2 regions of the Mucilaginibacter pocheonensis genome follow, and region 2 is predicted to be linked to the other one. Evidence: riboswitches for the same ligand, from Rfam matches in the RefSeq annotation. Region 2 holds a riboswitch; the other holds the start of a gene.
What was found. A riboswitch is a leader RNA that binds a small molecule or an ion and turns the genes downstream of it on or off. The one in region 2 is predicted to bind cobalamin.
Positions count from the first base shown of each region.

Region 1: it holds a riboswitch for cobalamin, as region 2 does, so the genes downstream of both, metE (5-methyltetrahydropteroyltriglutamate--homocysteine S-methyltransferase) here and J2W55_RS16015 (TonB-dependent receptor plug domain-containing protein) in region 2, are expected to answer to the same signal.

Region 1 is NZ_JAVDUU010000001.1:1,089,889-1,094,862, forward strand. It holds gene J2W55_RS04515 (M20/M25/M40 family metallo-hydrolase) at 1-678, shown strand, start outside; gene J2W55_RS04520 (NAD(P)-dependent alcohol dehydrogenase) at 744-1,784, opposite strand; cobalamin riboswitch at 2,671-2,872, shown strand; gene metE (5-methyltetrahydropteroyltriglutamate--homocysteine S-methyltransferase) at 3,038-4,974, shown strand, end outside.
Region 2 is NZ_JAVDUU010000003.1:614,458-619,431, forward strand. It holds gene J2W55_RS16010 (DUF5074 domain-containing protein) at 1-72, opposite strand, end outside; gene J2W55_RS16015 (TonB-dependent receptor plug domain-containing protein) at 83-2,101, opposite strand; cobalamin riboswitch at 2,210-2,418, opposite strand; gene J2W55_RS16020 (serine hydrolase) at 2,465-3,727, shown strand; gene J2W55_RS16025 (SRPBCC family protein) at 3,788-4,525, shown strand; gene rplT (50S ribosomal protein L20) at 4,603-4,947, opposite strand.

The sequences.
Region 1 (4,974 bases), on a different contig from region 2:
AAAGGGACCGAAAAACCAAATGAGTATGTGATGCTTTCGGCCCATTTTGATTCATGGGACGGCGGTACCGGTGCTACCGATAACGGAACCGGCACACTTACCATGATGGAGGCTATGCGCCTGTTAAAGAAATTTTATCCGCATCCAAAACGTACCATACTGGTTGGTCATTGGGGCAGCGAAGAAGAAGGGCTTAATGGCTCGCGCGCTTTTGTAGAAGACCACCCGGAGATAGTTGGGAATTTACAGGCCCTGTTTAACCAGGATAATGGCACAGGCCGGGTGGTGAATCTTTCGGGGCAGGGTTTTGCTGATGCAAAGGATTACCTTACCAGGTGGCTGGCCGCGGTACCCGATACTATTAAAAACAGGATAAAAACAAATTTCCCGGGGCAGCCCGGCGGCGGCGGTTCAGACTTTGCCTCCTTTGTGGCAGTTGGGGCTCCCGGCTTTTCATTAAGCTCGCTTAACTGGTCATATGGTGCATATACCTGGCACACCAACCGCGATACGTATGATAAAATTGTTTTTGACGATCTGAGCAACAATGCCATGTTAGCCGCTATTATGGCCTACATGGCCAGTGAGGACCCGGCAAAAACATCAACCACTAAAACCGAGGGCATAAAATGGCCTGCACAGATCAAGGCAACCCGACGGGGCGGACTGGATCAGTAATAGTTTAATAAAAAAGAGCGCCTGGTTAAAACAGGCGCTCTTTTTTGTAAGGTGGTTATCTGAAATTATAGCGTAGCCATATCAATCACAAACCTATAACGCACGTCGCCTTTAAGCATGCGCGCATAGGATGCGGTAATGTCTTTTATATCTATTATCTCTATATCTGAAACGATATTATGCTCGGCGCAAAAATCGAGCATTTCCTGAGTTTCCGGAATGCCTCCGATGCCTGAACCTGCCATACTTTTACGACCAGCCAGCAGCGAGAACGGATGAACAGAATAAGGTTGTGATGGTACACCCACGCCTATTAATGTGCCGTTTGTTCTTAATAACGACAGGTAAAGGTTCATATCATGCTCGGCCGATACGGTGTCAAGGATAAAATCAAACGAACCGGTAACCGCTTTTAACTGCTCCGGATCAGACGTTACCACAAAGTGATGCGCGCCTAATGCTTTGGCTTCGGCTTCTTTTGACGGCGATGTGCTTAAAACAGTTACTTCGGCACCAAAGGCTGCACCAAATTTTACGCCCATGTGGCCCAGGCCACCCAAACCTAAAATAGCCAGTTTATGCCCTTTGCCAACTTTCCAGTGGCGCAGCGGAGAATAAGTGGTAATGCCGGCGCAAAGCAAGGGTGCAGTGGCTGCAAGTGGCAGTTTATCAGATATGTGCAGCACAAACTCTTCACGAACTACAATGGTATTAGAGTAACCTCCATAGGTTGGTACGCCATCCCGTCCTTTATTGTTATATGTTTGTGTATTTCCTTCCAGGCAATATTGCTCCAGTCCGTCTTTACAGTTTTCGCAAACCTGACAGGAGTCAACCATGCAGCCAACGCCCGCAAGATCGCCTGAGTTGAATTTTTTAACGTGATCGCCTACTTTAATAACCTTGCCCACAATTTCGTGGCCCGGTACCATGGGGAATATCCCCGAAAACCACTCGTTTTTTATTTGATGGAGATCAGAGTGGCACACACCACAAAATAATATTTCCAGCTGAACATCATGTGGTCCAACTTCCCTGCGTTCAAAATCCCAGGGTGCTAAATCTGTTTCAGGATTTTGGGCTGCATATGCTTTGGCTTGTATCATAATAATGTTGATTTATGTTTTTCGTTGATTCAAATCTAAAGATTTGTTATTGCATGAAGGAAGTACAATTTATCCATACATTTTGGCATGATGAATTTTTTTGGCACCCGTATAATTGATACCCCACCTTAAAGCAAGTTTACGGGCGTACTATCAAGGTTTTTAGGCTTGGTGCCTGAATGTTATTACCCCTTAAACAAAGCTTTAAATGACACTCCGCTGACTTTTCATCCCATCTGGTTAAAAGATTATTTTTCAAATCACTTGCATTGCTTGTATCATATCCGTTACATTTAAGGAAATTATAAAACTAAATGCAAAAACACATTCTGATCGTTTATCTGCTGGTTGCCTGTAGTGTGGCGGGCATCCTGGTTAAATCCTTTATTAAAAACAGGTATTTTAAAAAGGGTTAAATGTAAAACCTGCAAATGTGCATGTTTAATACATGCACATTTGCACAACCCAATCCCGATCCCTGCTTACATCTTTTCAAAGTTTATCTTAGTAAGTCTTGATTTTCCGGTATAATAGCAAACACATCATGGTTAGTTTGTCGAAGCATGGTGATGGGCTCATTATTTCATGAAAACAAGGCTGGATATTTGAACGCGGGGTAGACTCACCCCGCCTACGCTTCGCTGGGCGACCCTCTCTATGGCTTCGCCATAAAAAGGGTTGAGGAGGAGTGGTCTTTTCTTTGATCCTTTATCTAATTATCTTTTATCTGTCTTGTGAATTTCCTCTTTGCGCCGCAGGCGGAGAGAGGGTGATCCAGCGAAGCGCAGATCGGGTGAGTCGGTCCTATGGCATTTCTTGCCGGCTGCCGCTAATTTTTCAAAACCGTATTGCATTAAAGCCTATATTTGCGACTGATAAAGTTCTTTACTTTTTTTCAGCAGTGTGGTTTCCTGCCTTACCGGGCAGGGAATAATAAGGAACCGTGTGCAAATCACGGGCTGTCGCGCAACTGTAAGTAACTATAAAAATTGATGCCTTTAACCAGATCCATTGTCCCGGCCCATCGGGATGAGAAGGATGGCAGCAATGTTACAAGCCAGGATACTTGCCCATTGTATAAAAGACAATGCTTTCGCGTTTTGAAGCAGTAGTCAAAGAAAAAGAATAGCCCGTGGGTGCACAAGTGCCCATAAGTTAAGCTTTTACCTTTTATTACCATTTCCCGAAAGTATACCGAAAACCGTAAGGAGCATTAATTCAATTTAATGTTTAACCAAAAAAGTTTTATGCGTATGCTCAAAAACAATCTCGGGTATCCTCGTGTAGGTGCCCTCCGTGAACTCAAAAAGGTAAGTGAACAGTACTGGGCCGGTTTAATCAGCCGCGAAGAGCTGTTTGCCGTTGCCCGTAAACTGCGCGTCGCCAATTGGAAAACCCAGGCAGATGCCGGTATTGATCTGATCCCCTGTAATGATTTTAGTTTTTATGACCAGGTATTGGACACCTCACTTATGCTTGGTGTAATTCCCGAACGTTACAGCCCGGTTTTAACTAAAAATAAAGCCAATACCGAGATCGACCTTTACTTTGCCATGGCCCGCGGTTATCAAAAAGATGGTCTTGATATAACCGCTATGGAAATGACCAAATGGTTTGATACCAACTACCATTACATTGTGCCTGAGTTTGTACAAAACCAGCAGTTTAAACTGTTTTCTGAAAAGGTTTTCGATGAATTTATCCTGGCCAAACAGTATACCGTTACTACACCAAAGCCGGTGCTGATAGGCCCCGTGACCTATCTGTTACTCGGCAAGGAAAAGCAGGCGGGCTTTAACAAGATCGATCTTATCAAAAAACTGGTGCCGGTATACATTGAAGTTTTAAAAAGGTTAAAAAGTTATGGAGCGGTTTGGGTACAAATAGATGAACCTTTCCTGGCGCTTGATCTTACGGAAGCCGAAAAGGAAGCTTTTGTATATGCCTACAAGGAGATCAGCAAAAGCTGCCCTGACATCAAATTGCTGCTCACCACTTATTTTGAAAGCCTGCAGGATAATACTCAGCTGGCGGTAAACCTGCCGATAAGCGCCCTGCATATCGATCTGGTACGCGCGCCGCAACAGTTAGACAAAGTACTTACGCTGCTGCCGGAGCAGCTCAGCCTCTCGTTAGGTGTGGTTGACGGGCGTAACATCTGGAAAAATGATTACATCAGATCGCTGTCACACATTAAAAAGGCAATAGCTGTTGTCGGTAAAGACAGAGTAATGATAGCGCCGGGATGCTCCCTGCTGCATACACCCTTTGATCTCGACCTGGAAACAGCTATTGATCCTGAAATAAAAAATTGGATGGCTTTTGCCAAACAAAAGCTGAACGAGGTTAGCGAACTTGCTCAAATTATTGACGGCGATAATGGATTGCTGCAAACTAACTTACAGGCCATATCAAGCCGCAACCTGTCAAAACTAATTCATAAGCAGGAAATAAAATTACGCGCCGGCGCCATTACTGATGCCGATGCGCAACGCAACAGCGCGTTTGGTACCCGTCAAAAAATACAGCAACAACGTTTTAATTTGCCGCTTTACCCTACAACTACCATAGGCTCATTCCCACAAACAGATGATATCCGCTCACTTAGGGCAAAACTAAAAAAGGGCGAGTTAACACCTGCACAGTATGATGAGCAAATTGAAAAAGCCACCATTGATGCTATTCGCTGGCAGGAGGAAATTGGCCTTGATGTGCTTGTTCATGGCGAGTTTGAACGTAACGACATGGTGGAATACTTTGGCGAGCGTTTGGATGGTTTTCTGTTTACCAAAAATGGTTGGGTGCAAAGCTACGGCAGCCGCTGTGTTAAACCACCGGTAATTTATGGCGACGTAAGCCGCCCGGCAGACATGACCGTACGCTGGAGCAGCTTTGCTCAGGCCAATACCAGCAAATTGATGAAAGGGATGTTAACTGGTCCGGTAACCATTCTGCAATGGTCGTTTGTGCGCGACGACCAACCACGGTCAGAAACCACTTACCAGATAGCCCTTGCCATTCGCGATGAGGTTGTAGCCCTTGAAAAAGCAGGCATCAAGGTTATACAAATTGATGAGCCCGCCATACGCGAAGGTTTGCCGTTGCGTAAAAAAGACTGGGCTGCTTACCTGCACTGGGCGGTGCGCGCCTTCCGTATCTCGGCCAGCGGGGTGCATGACGAAACGCAGAT
Region 2 (4,974 bases):
CTTATGGCATGATGTAAATGAGATCACAGCTGTAAGGCCGATAAATAAGCTTTTGAGTTTGAGTTGTTTCATATTTGTCAGATTAAATTTTTATTTGAACGGTAAGTCTGTAAGAACGGCCGGGCAAGGGAAAGCTCCTGATTACGGCGTAATTGGTATTAAATAAATTATTTACCTCTAATGAGGTTGTTAATGTGTTATTATGGATTGTAAAGTTGTAAACAGCCGATAAATCACTAACAGCGTAACCAGGCACCAGGTTTTCAGGTAAATTTTCGCCGCTATAATAACGCGATGAGGATATTACCTGGTTATAATAAAGGCCCAGCTTTTTATAATCAATACCTGCATTAAAAGCTACAGTATGCTTGGGGGTATACGGAATTTGCTCCAGGTAAACCGAAGCTGATGGATCGGTCACATCAATTGCCTTTTGAAAGCTATAATTTGCGGTAAATAAGGCCCTCCACCCGTTGTTAAGCTTTGATTGTGTTTTTACACCGATGTCAATACCTTTTACATCTACCTTGCCCAGGTTGGTGATAGATGATATGTAAGGGTTTTGATTAGGTATGGATAATATCTTGTCTGTTATATTGTTATAATAAGCATCTGCTGTAAAAGTAACATAATCAAGCCATGAATTGAGTGATTTGGAATACGTTGCACCCAGGTCAAATTGTTTGGCAAACTCCGGCCGAAGGTTTCTTACCGGTGTTGCGAAATAATAAAACTCATCAAATGTAGGGTATCTGAACGCGCTTTTGTAAAATGCCCTTAATTGAAATCCTGATTTTTCAAACGGCTTAAAACTCGCCATCAAAGTAGGTGAATATACCGAACGCGAACCGGATGACTTGCCTGCTTTAACTGACTCGCTGATGTAGCTGTTAAGCAAGCTCCCCTGAAAACGCCATTTCCCAACCACCAGGTTTGAAGCAAATACATTAAGCAACGTACTTCTGGATGGATAAGCATAGTTGTTAACATTTGCATCCAGCCTGGTGTATGCAAAATCTGTTGCGTAGGATATTTCCCAGTTACTCTGTATATGATAAGCTAACGTGGCCGACTGATACACCTCCTTTTGAATATAAGTATAATTTAATCCGCCTGCATTGTTTAAAAAGTCAGGGTCGGTATAGTGCGTGTAAAGTCTGGAAAGTTTTGTATTTATAAGCAAGTGCAGGCTGCTGTTCCATATTTTTTCATACCCGGCCTGCATAAACATATCACGATTGTGTACCCGCTGTTTGGAGTAAGGATTATAATAGATCACGGCGTTTGGTAAGCCCCTGTCTGAGTTGTAATAATTTAAGTGGAGATTAAACTGGTTACTGTCTGATTTTGCCCAATATAAAGCAGCATCTGCCTGTTGTGCTTTTATATCTCCATTGCGTCGAGTAGCCAGAGTATCAGATCCGTCGCCGTTAACTTTATATTTATACTGACCGTTAGCTTTTTCAAAATAGGAATTAACAATTGCCGACCAATTTTTGCCAATACGCTGCTGCCATTGAACATATGGATTAATTAAACCGAATGACCCTCCCTTGATACCAACAAGGGCCTGGTAAGGTTTGACATCGTTAAGCGAAGGCCTTATGGTTTTTATATACAATACACTTGCCGAAGCAAAAGCCCGTGCGGGCTGGCAAATATCATCGGGCTGCCCATTATATAGCGTTATTGACTGAACGTTATTCAAATTAAGTTTCCCCAGATCTATCTGACCGTTTTGCGCATCATTTAATTGCACCCCATCATAAAACACGCCCGTATGATTGGCTCCCAGGCTGCGTACCAGCACGGTTTTTAGTCCTCCTATGCCGCCGTAATCTTTAATGTTCACCCCTGCAAAATTCCGGATGGCGTCGGCCACGGTAAAAGCGCTTTGGCGGGTAAAATCAATTGTTGAAACCTGTTGTGCCGGGTTAATGGTTTGTATTTGGGGGATGCCTGATGCCGAAACGGTTACCTCTTTTATTTTTTTCAAAGTGTCTGTTTGAGCCCATGCGCTGCCAGGCAATGCGATAAGTATAGTACCGCAAGCCCCTGAAATCAATATGCATTTATAAAAACAGCGTAAAGTTTTTTTCATCCTGATAAGCCCAAAACATCAAGCTAAGGAACAGAACTTTGAAATGAAAACACACTACAAGCAAATGAAGATGATTTCACATTCAAGCCTCAATCCCCGAAAGCTATGAATAACAACAGCGCTTTGGCAGGTGTTCTGACTTACTCCCCATGTGCCCTGTCTTCCCGTCCCGATTATATCTCCGGACAGTGACAATAAGAATGGACAATGGTTAAAGAGCTTACAGCTGCGGGACAGTTACGGATCTTCACCGTATTCCCTTTTAATTCGTTTACAGCAAAATACACTGTATGAAACCAAAAGCACAGCAAAAGTAGGATAAGTATTAATAACTGCAAATTAACAATCACTATATTTATGCAGATGAAATTATATAGTATCCTATTATTGCTATTAAGCAGCATCCCCTGTTTTGCCCAGCAACCCGACACCGTTTTCCTGAAAAAACTTTTTCAAAGCCACCCGGAGTTATTTGGAAGCATACTGAACCATCCTACCCAAAACGAGATACAGATTCTATACACGCAAATTAACCGGGATAAAAATAACGTACCGCACTTTAAATCATACAGTTACCGACTTAATGCTAAACATTACTTTTACCCGGCAAGCACGGTTAAACTACCAACTGCTATTTTCGCGCTTGAGAAGCTAAACGAACTGCGCATTACCGGATTGAATAAACAATCAGCAATGATAACAGATAGCGCGTTTACAGGGCAAACCAAAGTAACAACGGATACCTCATCAGCCGATGGTCTGCCAAGTATTGAGAACTATATAAAAAAAATACTGCTGGTAAGCGATAATGATGCTTTTAATCGCCTTTATGAGTTTGTTGGTCGTGCCGAGATCAACCGTAAATTAAAAAAATACCGCTTATATAACACCCGCATAATTGGCAGGCTGGCCGTTGGCGATGCCGGAGAAAGTACCAGGCACACCAACCCAATAACTTTTTATAACAAGGGTAATGTAATTTATAAAAAGGTGGCGATGTACGATAGTTTAAATTACCCCATGCAACTGGAAAATTTGATACAGGGTAAAGCTTATTTAGACAGTAGCAACCGGCTGGTGAACAAGCCGTTTGATTTTAGCCAAAAGAATGTGTACTCCATTGCCGATCAGCAACAGGTATTGAAGCGGCTGCTCTTCCCGGAAGTTTTTCCAAAGGAGCAGCGTTATAACTTAACCCAGGCCGATTATAGTTTTATATACCGTTATATGAGCATGTTTCCTACCGAAAATATAAAGCCCACTTATAACAGGCCTGAATTTTTCCCGGCCTACTGTAAATTCCTGTTCTATGGCGGCGACAGTACGGCAACCCCTGAACCCGGCATCAGGATATTTAATAAAGTGGGCGATAGTTATGGCTATGATATTGACAACGCTTATATTGTTGATTTTAAAACTAAAACGGAGTTTATGCTCACTGCCGTAGTGCAATCAAATGAAGACGGCATTTATAACGACAATAAATATGAATATGCTACCGTTTGCCTGCCATTTTTAAAAAACCTGGGGCGTGTTATTTATCAGTATGAATTGAAAAGGCCCAAAAAACACTTGCCAGATTTAACTAAATTTAAATTTAATTACAAAACAGTTAAACAAAATTAACTTAACTCAAAACTTACCGTAGTATATACTGTTTAATTCTTACACTTATTAAATAATACTATGGCAACTACAATAGTAAAATATACCGATAACTATCCGGTACTTTATGGTGATGACAGGGTAAATATTAACTGGCCAGAGCGTTATACATCCATCATAGGAGGTGTTAAGCTGGGAATTTCGGGTTTTAAAAATATCTTTTCAAACCCTTTAAGCAGCGTCATTAAAATTAGCGCAGGTGGGTATCTTTTAAACCGAGGCATTACCGGGCATTGTGAATTGTATAAACGCATTGGTAAACTCTCAACCAATCCGGTCAATGTAAATATCCGGTCGTCATTTACCGTAAATAAACCCAGGCATACGGTTTATAGCTTTTGGCGGAGGCTGGATAACCTGCCTTTGTTCATGAAACATTTGGAAAGTGTGGAAACGATTGATGAAAAATTCTCCTTTTGGGTTTTGAAGCTACCTACCGATATGGCTACCGTAAGTTGGCATGCCGAAATTGTAAAGGATATACCAGATGAAATGATCAGCTGGAGCTCACTCCCCGACTCTATAATCAGCAACGCCGGTAAAGTACGCTTTCAGGAAACGCCTGATGGTGCGGGTACTGTGGTTGATGTGGTGATCAGCTATCAGCCACCGGCGGGCGGACTTGGTGCTGGTATCGCTAAAATATTGAATCCCATATTTAAGAATATGGTTGATAAGGACGTGCAGAACTTTAAACAATACATGGATATTGAAAACGATGCTGATGATTTTTATACAGAAGTTACAGCGGTCGAGTAAATGCAGTTGCTTCGGTAATTAAAAACAAAAAAGGCCGCTATTAGCGGCCTTTTCCATAAAACGCTGAGCGTTTTGTATTATTTTACTGCATCAATGATGGCTTTAAAAGCATCAGGATGATTCATTGCTAAATCAGCCAGTACTTTACGGTTTAAACCGATCTCTTTTGCTGCTAATTTACCTATTAACTGTGAATAAGAAATTCCATGCTGACGGGCACCGGCGTTAATACGCTGTATCCACAAAGCTCTGAACTCTCTTTTCTTGGTTTTACGGTCGCGATAAGCGTATTGTAAACCTTTTTCAACTGTGTTTTTTGCAATGGTATAAACCTTGCTTCTTGAACCCCAATAACCTTTGGCGAGGTTCATGATCCTTTTCCTGCGTCTTCTCGACGCTACTGCGTTAACTGAACGTGGCATCTTGTTTGATTTTGGTAGTGAGTGCCT